Regions from separate parts of the Marinilactibacillus sp. XAAS-LB27 genome, predicted to be linked through region 1. Evidence: riboswitches for the same ligand, from Rfam matches in the RefSeq annotation. Region 1 holds a riboswitch; the other holds the start of a gene.
What was found. Region 1 has a riboswitch for lysine ahead of VXN63_RS01810 (aspartate kinase). Riboswitches for the same ligand answer to the same signal wherever they lie in the genome.
Positions count from the first base shown of each region.

Region 2: linked by a shared signal. The riboswitch ahead of VXN63_RS04285 (Na+/H+ antiporter NhaC family protein) and the one ahead of VXN63_RS01810 (aspartate kinase) in region 1 are both predicted to bind lysine.

Region 1 covers NZ_JAYXKP010000001.1:386,702-393,002, reverse strand. Annotated here, with positions in the region: gene dapB (4-hydroxy-tetrahydrodipicolinate reductase) at 1-224, opposite strand, end outside; gene dapA (4-hydroxy-tetrahydrodipicolinate synthase) at 225-1,109, opposite strand; gene VXN63_RS01815 (aspartate-semialdehyde dehydrogenase) at 1,125-2,099, opposite strand; gene VXN63_RS01810 (aspartate kinase) at 2,131-3,333, opposite strand; lysine riboswitch at 3,430-3,641, opposite strand; gene VXN63_RS01805 (aldo/keto reductase) at 3,823-4,680, shown strand; gene VXN63_RS01800 (alpha/beta hydrolase) at 4,718-5,629, shown strand; gene VXN63_RS01795 (hypothetical protein) at 5,791-6,301, shown strand, end outside.
Region 2 covers NZ_JAYXKP010000002.1:126,229-132,529, forward strand. Annotated here, with positions in the region: gene VXN63_RS04265 (DUF368 domain-containing protein) at 1-552, shown strand, start outside; gene VXN63_RS04270 (YwbE family protein) at 615-809, opposite strand; gene VXN63_RS04275 (DUF305 domain-containing protein) at 810-1,358, opposite strand; gene VXN63_RS04280 (O-acetyl-ADP-ribose deacetylase) at 1,375-1,884, opposite strand; gene VXN63_RS04285 (Na+/H+ antiporter NhaC family protein) at 2,000-3,715, opposite strand; lysine riboswitch at 3,845-4,018, opposite strand; gene VXN63_RS04290 (SDR family oxidoreductase) at 4,204-4,989, opposite strand; gene gcvPB (aminomethyl-transferring glycine dehydrogenase subunit GcvPB) at 5,046-6,301, opposite strand, start outside.

The DNA of each region.
Region 1 (6,301 bases):
GGTGCTGTGATCGATGATTCTAGTAAAGCGGTTGTGAGTACTGGATGAGAAAAATCAATGACTACATCGACTTTGGGTAAAGTATCATCAAAGGTTGAGAACACTGGATACTGATCCGCTTTTTCGTCCGGTGTAACCACGCCAGCAACCCTGTGTCCTTGTTCTTCTGCGAGTACTGCGACACGCTTATTCATTGCACCGTATCCAACTAATAAGATATCCATCTATATACCTTCTCCTTTTAAATGACGGAAGACTTCTATGATAGAAGCTTGATCCATTTCTTCAAGTGGTACAAGAGGGAGTCTGACTTCATATTGACCAAACCCTAGAAAACTTGTTAAGACTTTAATGGGAATTGGATTGACATCTATACTCAAAACTTCAACGACTGGATGCAGCTCTCTATATATCAGATTCGCTTTAGCGATATCGATCTTAACAGCTTCAAACATCATTTGATATTCGCTGGGTAGTACGTTGGCAGCAACAGAGATGAGACCATGTCCACCTTGAGCAAAGAAAGGTAAGGCCAGATCATCATTTCCTCCATAAAAGGCAAAAGCATCATTCACCACGGCTTGTAGGCGACTTAAATGCGTTAAATCTCCCGTAGCATCTTTAAGACCGACGATATTTGGATGCTCAGCTAGTACTTGCAGAGTTTCAGGTTCAATGGTCATACCCGTTCTTGCGGGAACATCATATAAGATGATGGGAATGTTTACAGCATCAGCGATCGCTGTAAAATGTGCCACTAATCCTCTTTGACTTGTTTTATTGTAGTAAGGGGTGATCACAAGCAAGGCATCTACACCGAGTTTTTCCGCTTTTTTAGAGGCTTTGATACTTGCTTTTGTATTGTTTGAGCCAGTTCCCGCAATTACGGGGATCTGTCCATCAGAAACCTCAAGCGCAACGTTCAGCAAGTTCATTTTTTCTTCGGTTGAAAGCGTCGATCCTTCACCGGTTGTACCATTCACGATGAAACTTTGAATCTGATTGTTTTTCAAAAACATTAAATGATTCCTGAACTGTTCATAATCAACGGCATCTTCCGTAAAGGGTGTAGTAACGGCAGCGCCAATTCCTGTAAATAGATGAGACATTAATGGTTTCTCCTCTCAGTTCGTTAATTGTTGTAAAATCTGTACGGCATTTAATGCAGCACCTTTTAAAATATTATCGCTGACTGTCCAGACATGGTAGGTATTTTTAAGGCTATCGTCTTTTCGTACACGTCCGACAAAAATGCCTTCTTTACCACCAGCTTGAATGGGCATTGGATATTGGTCATTTTTAGGATCATCCACTAAAGTAACATAGGGACTTTCTTCAAATAACTGCTGGATAGCTTGAACCGTTGTTTCTTTTGTCAGTGTAACATTCATGGCAACGGAATGCGCACTTGTAACGGGTACGCGTACACAGGTCGCCGTTACCGGAAGTGTTGGAAGACTGAGTATTTTTCTCGTTTCTTCAATCATTTTCACTTCTTCTTTTGTGTAGCCATCTTCTTGAAAAACATCAATATGCGGGATCACATTATTATAAATAGGGTGCGGGTAGTTCAGTGGTTCTTTTCCTTGTTCACCGCGTTTTAAGTCTTCGATGCCTTTCCACCCAGATCCGGAAACAGATTGATAGGTCGTATAAGCCACCCGTTCAATACCAAAGGCATCTAGTAGAAGTTTTAGTGGACCAACAGACTGTATGGTCGAACAATTTGGATTGGCGATGATCTTTCTAGTTAGTACGGGAGGGTTTACTTCAGGAACCACTAAAGAAATTTCTGGGTCCATTCTCCAAGCACTAGAATTGTCAATAACGACTGCACCGTGTTGTTCAAAAAGAGGAGAGAAGGTTAGACTCGTTTCACCCCCGGCAGACATCAAAACATAATCAAAAGGACCCGTTGTTTTGTCTTCAGTCAATTCCTGAACAACCACTTCTTCTCCTTTAAACTGTACGATTGATCCTGCTGAACGGGCAGAAGAGAATAGAGTCAATTTTTCAATGGGAATATTTTTTTCTTCTAGTAAGCGAAGCATCGTACTACCAACTAATCCAGTAGCGCCGACTACGGCAATTTTATACATAAGAACGTCCTTTCTTGTTTTAAGAGGTGGATTATAGATCGAACTTTTCGCAAAGCAGTTTCGTTGCTTTTTCACCATTGGTTTCATCAATCACACAGGAAACACTGATTTCAGAAGTAGTTACTTGGTAATAAGTGATGTCTGATTCAATCAAAGTTCTAAAGATCTGAGAAGCGACACCAGACATATCTCTCATTCCTGCACCAATAACAGAGATCTTGGCATAATGATCAACGATGCTGACCGTCAAATCATGATAATGACCTTTCAACTGATCAAAAATTTGAACGAGCTGTCGTTCATCGGAATCCTTAGCGGTGAAGGATAATTGCATAACATCCTGATTTCTAATTTGAGAAATCATATCAATATTAATTTCTTCTTTTTCAAGTTCAACAAAAATATCATTTAACAACTGAGCACCGTTTGAAGGGTCTGTTAAGGTTACATGAGCCATATTTTTATCTAACGCAACTCCAGTGACGGCTTTGTGTTCAAGTATTTGTTCGTTCGGCACGATCCAAGTTCCTTTCTCTTTAGAGAGTGTTTTAGCAAGATAAAGCTTTATCCCATTATTATTTGCCAGTTCCACGCTTCTCGTTTCTAGTACACCAGCACCGAGGGCAGACATTTCCATCATCTCTTCATAGGAAATTTTATCCCAACGTTTGGCTTTAGGGAAAATCCTAGGGTCAGTACTATAAACACCGGTAACATCTATATAGATTTCACAAGTTGTCTTCAATGCTGCAGCCAATGCAACCGCTGTGGTGTCTGAACCTCCTCGACCCAGTGTAGTCAGTTCACCTTCTTTATTGAAGCCTTGAAAGCCAGCGACAATAACGACCCTATTCGTTTCGAACAATTGGTCGAACAAATCAGTTTTGATTGAAGAGATCTTACTTTTTAAATGATGACCAATGGTTTCGATGCCAGCCTGGTAACCCGTTAACGGTTTCGCTTTAACCGCTAAATCATTCAAAGTAATAGAAAGATAAGAGATCGTTTGCTGTTCACCGGTCGTTAGTAGCATCGCGAGATCTTGATCATTTGGTTTTGAGGTAATTTGTCCAACATTACGCAATAAGTCATCGGTTGTTTTGCCCATTGCGGAAACGACCACAACAAGTTCTTCTCCCTGGTCGGTTCGTTCTTTGAGATATAAGGCGATCTCTTTGATTTTTGATAGATCGGAAACACTTGATCCACCAAATTTTAATACGCTTCTTTTCATGGCGTTCCTTTCCAAACTTAGTGAGACTGCCTTTGGTACCCTAGAGTATACAAAAAGGACAAGTCGAAGTACCGACTTGTCCTAAAGAATCTATATACAAGCGGAAGCACTCCGTAAAGTAGATACCCTATTCAATTATTAGGCGTCTACTTATATTCATACGGCAGTCTGCATATTCTTCATATGCAGCCCAACAGTTAACCTTACTGTAAAGATTAACCATTTCGGCAGATTTCCCTTTCATTATCAAGAACTTACAGGTTCTATTGCTGATAACTACTTTTGATTTCTGCGCCTCATCCAGTCATTCAGTTTTAATTTGTTATTTGCATATAACCTTATCAAAAATGCAAAAGAATGTAAACAGAAATCTTTTTGAGAGGTAAAAGAATGCAAAACAAAGCGCTTGATAAATCTATAGTGTTTTTCGATTAATAAAAAGAGGTAGTATTGATATACTGGTAGAGAATTCATAAGGAGGGTCCAAAGATGAAACAACAGATTCAATTCCCAGATGGACAGACAGTACTGAATTTAGGCCAAGGAACTTGGCGCTTAGGCGAGGATACCAGTAAGCATAATCAAGAAATAACGGCGCTTCGCTCGGGAATAGACCGCGGCTTAACATTGATTGATACTGCAGAAATGTACGGCGAAGGGCAATCAGAGAAACTTGTTGGAGAGGCAATCTCTACCTACAACAGAGAAGACTTATTTCTTGTTTCAAAGGTGTACCCTCATCACGCAGGAAAATCAGACATATTTGATGCCTGCGACCGAACCCTTGAACGTTTAGGCATAGAGACACTCGACTTGTATTTACTCCATTGGAGAGGCCGTGTGCCACTACAAGAAACGGTCGACTGCTTTGAAGAACTGAAACGTCAAGGTAAAATCAAAAACTGGGGTGTATCCAACTTTGACTTAGAAGACATGCAGGAACTTTTAGCACTAGAGGGTGGCGAGAACTGTCAAACGAACCAGGTTCTTTACCATTTAGCTTCTAGAGGAACGGAAGTCGTCTTGCAGGACTATCTAAAAGAAAAAGGTATTCCCATGATGGCCTATTGCCCAGTGATTGGACAAGAACCGGACTTGAAAGAACGTGTCTATAATGATTCAACGGTTAAAAAGATTGCTGATGCGCATGAGATTTCCATCATTCAATTACTACTAGCATTCGTGATGCAACAAGATAACGTTATTGCGATTCCAAAAGCCAGTAGTGAGGAACACGTCCAGTTGAACGCTGACGTTTTGGACGTTACTTTACCTGAAGAAGAGCTAAACCAGTTAGATGCCGCTTTCCCTGTGCCGGATCATAGAGTCCCATTAAGTATTCAATAATTGGGGAAGATGAATAGCATACTAAGGAGATGATTTCTTGGAGTTTGAAATGAAATATGATTCGTATACAATGCCCAAATCATCTGCCCAAACGGCAGGAATGAAAACAATCCAAGCACAGATGGACAATATCGGTGCAAAAATCATTAAAGAAGACCATGTTTATCAGCGAAAAAACGGGTTGAATTTACGGATTCGAATGGTCTATCCAAATACCTTGGCACCTAAGAAGCCCTTCCCATTAGTTGTTCATATACAAGGATCTGGGTGGTTTGAACAAGATCTTAATGGAACAATTATGGAATTCAAAGATCTTGTGACAGCCGGATACGCTATGGCTATTGTAGAGTATGCGCCACTACCTGATGCCATATTTCCTAGCCAAGTCGAAGATGCTAAGATGGCTGTTCGTTATCTAGCAGACCACGCAAAAGAGCTGGAAATCGATATGGATCGCATCTTGCTGTGCGGCGATTCTAGTGGTGGCCATACAGCTTTAATGGCCTGGTCAACCTGGAACAAGCCATTACTGGATGCATCAAAAGATCCACTGCCGGAAATTAAAGGGTGTATTAATCTCTACGGAGTATATGATCTGCTTACGATTCCGGATAAAGAATCGGCGGTTGATCATAGAAAGCCAACGAGCCCAGACAGTCTTCTCATAGGCGGATTCTTACCAGAGGATTATCCGGAAAAAGCAGAGAAAGCGTCGGTTCCTTATTACCTTAAGCAAGCCGATGCATTGGTACCGCTACTCATTATTCATGGTAATAAAGACACATTAGTTCCATTTGAACAAAGCGTAGAGCTTTTTGAACTCTGTAAGGAAAAACAGATTCAAGCAGAATTTTACTGCGTGGATGGCGCTGATCACGGAGGTCCGACTTTTTTTACTGATGAAGTTATTCAAATTATGTTGGATTTTATAGAACAATGTTTGAACTAAAGTGATACAATTTTAAAACAAAGTAGTAGTCCCTTCCTTAGGGCTACTACTTTGTTATTTTTGCAATATTAAAATAATGTTAACTATTCTATTTAATTTGTAATGTTTTTTTTAATATAATAGACCTCATAGGATAGTCAGTGAACAATAGGAGGGATCCTGTGAGAGAAAATTTCGGATTTGAAATCGAATTATTCATAAGAGACCGAAAGAATGGTTTCTTGTTTTTAGGGGTAACCCTATTCTTAATCGGCTTACTGTTTTACATACCGTACCAACAAGTGAATGACATTCACGACAAAACACAAAAGGAATTACACACTGTTAGAAATACCATTTCCAGCTTTCCGGTACATATTGTAGAAGAAGATCCGGAAAGATATCCTGTCTATCAAGATGTTTTGAAGGAGTCGCAATTGATTGGAAGCCAGGAGGTCGCTTTGACCTTTTACAATGATTTGAAAGAATATACTTCTATAGGACTTGAGCTAGCACAATCAAGACTACAAGCGCATGAAAAAGGGTATGAATCATTTAATCAAAATTTCTTTGTACCGTTAGAGCAATCTTTAAGAGAGTCCGTTTACTATGAGGCTTTAGAAGATCAAAATCAGTTGATCGAAAGAGATGCGCAGAGTAGTTCAACGTATCTGGTCTTAGCCATCTCCGCTT
Region 2 (6,301 bases), on a different contig from region 1:
CATCTACTTTTCTTCTTGATCTTTTTTGCAATCGTTGCTTGGATGGCATTCGCTGAAACTGGTGGCGCTACTGGACAAACGGTTTCACTGACTTTCGGTCACTTGCTAGCACTTTTCTTTGTAGGCGTGATTTCAGCTGCAGCAATGGTCATTCCTGGTGTGAGTGGTTCTTTACTGATGTTGATTCTTGGTTACTATTATGCTGTGATTTACACGATCAATCAGTTTACTGGAGCCCTTTCTTCATTTGATATGAGCACATTGCTACCCTTTGGCACTCTTTTAGGTGCTTATGCATTAGGTATGCTTATTGGAATTATCTTGATTAGTAAAGCCATTGATTACTTTTTCAAAACGAAACCAACCTTTACGTATGCAAGTATTTTAGGTTTAGTCGTGGCTTCTCCAATCGCAATTTTAACAAATACGAGCGCAATTCCAGACTTACAATCTGGTAGATCTATCTGGTATTATCTATTGACCGTTGTTTTAGGAATTGGATGTTTCTTGTTGACATTCGCTTTAGGAAATACAGAAGATACTTCAGAATAAAAAAAGACACTTGCTAGGTACCGATATGAATCTACTGATTCTCGGTTCCCGCAAGTGTTTTTTTATAGAATAGCTTGTACTCTTCCGACTTGATCTTGTTCTTCCAGCATCACTTTAATTCCGTGAGGATGCTGCGGACTGTTCGTCAATATTCTTTTGACGTGACCTCTCGTCAGCTTTCCTGATCTTTGGTCTTTTTTTAAAACGATATCGACTAATGCGCCGATTTTAATCGTATCTCTTTTCTTTCCATCCATTTAATCCATTCCATTCTTATTTGATATTGTTGAGTCCATTACAGCTTGGTTCGTAAAATCAGTTGACTTTTGGGCCTTTGATGAACTTTCTTCTTCGTCTTCTTGTTCTTCTAGAGACTTAATCAATTGATTCATTTGCTGTATTTCTTCTCTTTGCGTTTCTATTATACCATCTGCAAGCTCTCGAACTCTAGGGTCAGTTATTTGTGCACGTTCACTTGTTAAAATTGCAATCGAATGATGCGGAATCATTGCTTTCATCCATGAAGTGTCGTCCACAGTCTGCTGGCTTCTTACAAGCCACAACGAAACCCCAAATAAAAAAACTGAAGCAGCTAGAATGATTTTATTTAGTTTCTTGTTTTTATACATTTTCCACATAAACAGCATCATAATAAAAGCCATAACGGATCCCATCATCATAGCCATAAAGAGTCTAGTTTGACTGAATCTTACATGATCGAATTCGAATACGTTCAAAAACATCATGGCATACATAACGACTGTAGATGTCAGAATCATCAGTCCAAATTTCAAATACTGTCTCATAGTTATTCTCCTCACTTTATTTTTCTAAATGCTTTTTGTATAACTGTTTTGTTTTCTCATCAAAAGCAACGAGCGTTACTTCAATCTCTATAGGAGAATTTTCTAGTTTTCGTCTGATCGTTTCAACTGCTATTTCTGCTGCTTCTTCTGCTGGATACCCGTAGATCCCTGTACTAATTGCAGGAAAAGCAATGGATTGAATGCTTTGTTTTTCTGCAATATCAAGAGCATTCTCGTAACAAGCTGCTAGTTGCCTTTGTACTTCACTAGAACCCTTTTTATAAACTGGACCGACTGTATGAATCACGTATTTTGACGGAAGGTTGAATCCTTTTGTCCATTTAGCTTCACCTGTTTTAGCTCCATTCAGTTTTTTGCAGGCTTCTAACAGCTGCGGCCCCGCCGCTTTGTGTATTGCACCATCTACTCCTCCACCACCTAAAAGCGAAGAGTTCGCTGCATTGACAATGGCATCGACAGTTAGTGTTGTAATATCTCCACGCCATACTTGGATTGTTCCATTCATGATATGCCCTCCTATTATAAGGTCTCTTTGTTAATCCTAATACCAATAGAATCCTTGTGCAAATAAAAAGCTTAGCCAATTGAAGGCTAAGCTTTTAGGTATTCAATTTAACTCATTAACTCTGCTCTGTTGTATCGACTTTCCTACCAAGAATGAACACCATTGCGATCGTTGCTGCAAAAGTGATTGGTAGTATGATCCAAATGTTCAATCCCATTGCGGATGGAAGATATCCGAATACGATCGAAATCGTACCAACAGCTAGTGCATAAGGTAATTGCGTCTTCACGTGATCAATCAAGTTAGATCCAGCACCCATAGAAGACAAAATCGTTGTATCAGAGATTGGTGAACTATGATCTCCAAATATCGCTCCCGTTAATACAGCACCTGCAGACATGATGACAAAGTCTGGATTTCCAGGTTGTAAGGCCGTTGCTAGTGGTATAGCAAGCGGCATCAGGATACCCATTGTTCCATAAGAAGTCCCTGTTGAAAACGATATGATTGCACCCAAGATAAAGATCACTGAAGGCAGTAAAACTGGAGGTAAGGTATCACCTAGTAAAGAAACAAGGTAATCAGCTGTTCCCAATTCGTTCATAACACTTGATAATGACCAAGCAAGTAATAAAACAACGCCCGTAATCATTAATGTCTTCATCCCATTTACCCAAATTTCAATCCCTTTACTGAAATTGAATAAATCTTGTGTAACACCCATAACTAAAGCGATAATACTTGAAATCAAAGCTGCCTGAAACAGTACAATGGACGCATCAGAAGCTCCGAATGTTTCTCTAATCGTTTCAAAAGATAATGGAGAGTTTATAATGGTTTGCGCAAGCATACTATTGTCTCCACTAAGAATTTCTGAACGACCATTCATATAGAATCCTAGGAAGCTAAATACAATCAGACTTCCAATTGGAATCAATGCGTTCCAGATAGAAGCTTTATCTTTATCCAAAACTTCTTGTTCTTCGTCTCCTGTTTCAACTTCGGAAGTTTCATCTACCAATAATCCGGTGTCTCTGGCTCTTTCTTGTGCTTTTTTCATTGGACCAAATTCTCTAAGTGTTAAAGAGGTCACCACTACGAAAAGGAGCATCAAAATATTGTAGAAACGATAAGGAATCGTTTGAAGAAATACGCCGTATGCATTCACTTCTTGACCGATAGATTGATACGCATCATTGATTAGACCAACTTCGTACCCGATCCAAGTTGAAACCAGTGCAATCCCAGCTATCGGTGCTGCAGTAGCATCGATTATAAAAGCCAGTCTTTCTCTTGAAATGTTCATTTTATCAGATACTGGTCTCATGATTGGTCCAACAATTAGTGCGTTCGCATAATCATCGAAGAAGATCAAAATTCCTAGCGCCCATGTGATCATCTGCGCGCTAATTGGGCCTTTGGCTTTTTTAGCCAAACTTTCCGCTACAGCCTGTGCACCACCCATACTCGTGATCAAAGCGATTAGACCACCAATCGTCATAACTTGTAGAATAATCCCAGCATTCCAAGGATCTGCTAGTGAATTCAGAATATAATCCACTATATCCATAAAGCCATTAAAGATTGCCATTAAAATATTGGTATCATTGTAGAATTGCATGATAATGGTTCCGGAAAAGATACCAACAAATAATGATAAAACCACATTCTTAGTTACAAACGCAAGAATAATTGCAATAATTGGTGGGATCAACGTTATCCAGCCGATCGAATTTGCTAAACTTGATTGTACTTCTTCTGCATGTACCGTCTGAGGTAAAAACAGAAAGATGGTTGTGAGTATCAAACTCCATGTTAAGTGCTTTTTCATCTGTCTTCAATCTCCATTTTCACTGTATTTGTTGAAAAAGACTGCATAGAGGTGCAGAAAATCGTTGTTTTTACATAAAAAAAGAGCACTTAAGGCAACAATCACCCTAAATGCTTTAAAATTCGCAATTAGCCTGATAGTGCTCCACGAAAACATCGTGACAGTGATCCGCTTTTTAAGCGGAACTCCAGCAAAAAGAGATTGACTATCTCTATCCACTTCGGCAAAGAACCCTTTTTGATTCAATCAACGGGAGTCACCCTACTGAATCATACTGATTTTCTTCGCGCCTCTATCTCTATTTAATTTCAACGTTTATTAGTGTACAAGGAATCTGTTTAGATTGCAAGGTCCTTTTTTTCTATCTCTACAACACTATTATTGAAAATCAGACCAATAGTATAAGTGTTTTTAGTCGTCTATTTGATTCTATCGGTACTATAAAAAAGCTATGGAGCATCTCTAATAGACGTTCCATAGCTCACTTATTAATATGATTTGACCAGACCGCCATCAATCAAAATGTTTTGACCCGTTAAATAGGTATTTGCACCAGAGACTAAAAATACAGCCGTCTTAGCAAACTCTTCTGGTTGTCCATAACGCCCTAAAGGAATCGATTGCTCGATTTGATCTGTCACTTCTTGTTGGGTTTTCCCTTGTTTTTCTGCTTTTGCAGCGTCTAGCTGAACAAGTCTTTCTGTTTCTATACGTCCTGCACCGATCGTGTTGACCAGGATATGGTGAGCTGCTAATTCTTGAGACAAACTTTTAGATAATCCCGATATGCCCATTCTAAATACGTTCGATAACGTTAACCCATCGATTGGCTGTTTGATTGATGAGGAAGCATTGTTCAGAATATGGCCGCCTGTTTCTTTCAGATCTGGTAGTACTGCTCTAATGGTTCGGATAAAACTGAACAATGTGAGGTCGAAGGCTTTCTGCCAGTCTGTGTCATCGAAGTCTTCGAATGTTCCGCTTGGTGGACCACCGGCATTATTGACAAGGATAGAAATTGGTCCAAACGTATTACGTGTAGCCTCAACTAGATTCTGTATACTTTCTGCATCCGTAATATCAGCTACTGTATAATCTACTTTACCTCTAGCCGTTTTGAGAATGTCTTTTTTCGCTTCTTCTAGTTTATCCATACTTCTACTCGTGAGCATGACGTTAGCCCCTTCTCTGGCTAATTCTGTCGCGATTGCTTTTCCAAGCCCTGTACTAGAAGCTAGAACAAGTGCTGTCTTCCCAGTAAGCTTCATATCCATTTGCCTAATCTCCTCCATTACTAATTTCATTTACTGCTTTAAGTATAGACGAAAGATTATTTCTGGTAAACAACCTTTGGTTTTCTAGCGGCAAGCACTTCGTCTAATCTTCTGACAGCTTTTGTAGTAGGCGCTTCGTGAAGTAATTCTGGCTGTTCTTCAACTTCTTTTGCAATGGCAATCATCGCATCTGCAAACTCATCTAATGTTTCTTTCGCTTCTGTGTCCGTCGGTTCAATCATAATGCACTCTTCAACGATTAGCGGGAAATAAACAGTGGGTGCATAAAAGCCATAATCCAATAATCTTTTAGCAATATCTAGTGTTCTAACACCTTGTTTCTTCTGGCGTAAACCACTCAAGACAAATTCATGCTTGCAGTGCTGCTTGAACGGTGTATCATAGTGATTTGCAAGTCTGGCTTTCAAATAGTTCGCATGAAGCACAGCATCTTCTGACACCTTCTGAAGGCCTTGTGCACCCATAGAACGGATATAAGCATAAGCTCTCACATTCACTCCAAAGTTACCGAAGTAGCCTTTTACTCGACCGATGGAATCTGGGTAATTCGAGTTTAAACTATATTGATCCGCTTGTTTTTCAATTCTAGGATTTGGTAAAAATGGTGCAAGAGCTGCTTTAACGCCGATTGGTCCTGATCCTGGTCCACCGCCACCATGAGGTGTACTGAAGGATTTATGCAAATTCAAGTGAACGACATCAAAGCCCATTTCTCCAGGAGTTGATTTTCCAAGTATCGCATTTGCGTTAGCTCCATCGTAATAAAGCAGCCCACCTGCCTCATGTACGATTTTTGCGATTTCGACAATGTCCACTTCAAATAAACCCAGCGTGTTAGGATTGGTTAACATTAATCCGGCTGTATCCGGTCCTAGTGCCGACTTGAGCGCTTCAACACCTACTGTCCCTTTTTCACTGGACTTGATTTCCACTACATCATAGCCGGCTACTGCAGCACTTGCCGGATTGGTGCCATGTGCTGAATCTGGAACAAGGATCTTTCTTCTTTGATCGCCTTCTCCTTTGGACTGGTGATAGGCTTTAAAAACTAATAAACCTGCCCATTCTCCTTGAGCTCCGGCTGCTGGTTGAAGACAGATTTCATCCATCCCTGTGACTTGCTTTAAATCTTCTTGCAATTCATACATTAACTGAAGAGCCCCTTGAGTTGTAGCAGGATCTTGTAAAGGATGAATAGCCGTAAACCCTTCGTAACGGGCTACATCTTCATTGATTTTCGGATTATATTTCATTGTACAAGAACCTAGTGGATAGAAGCCCGTTTCAATTC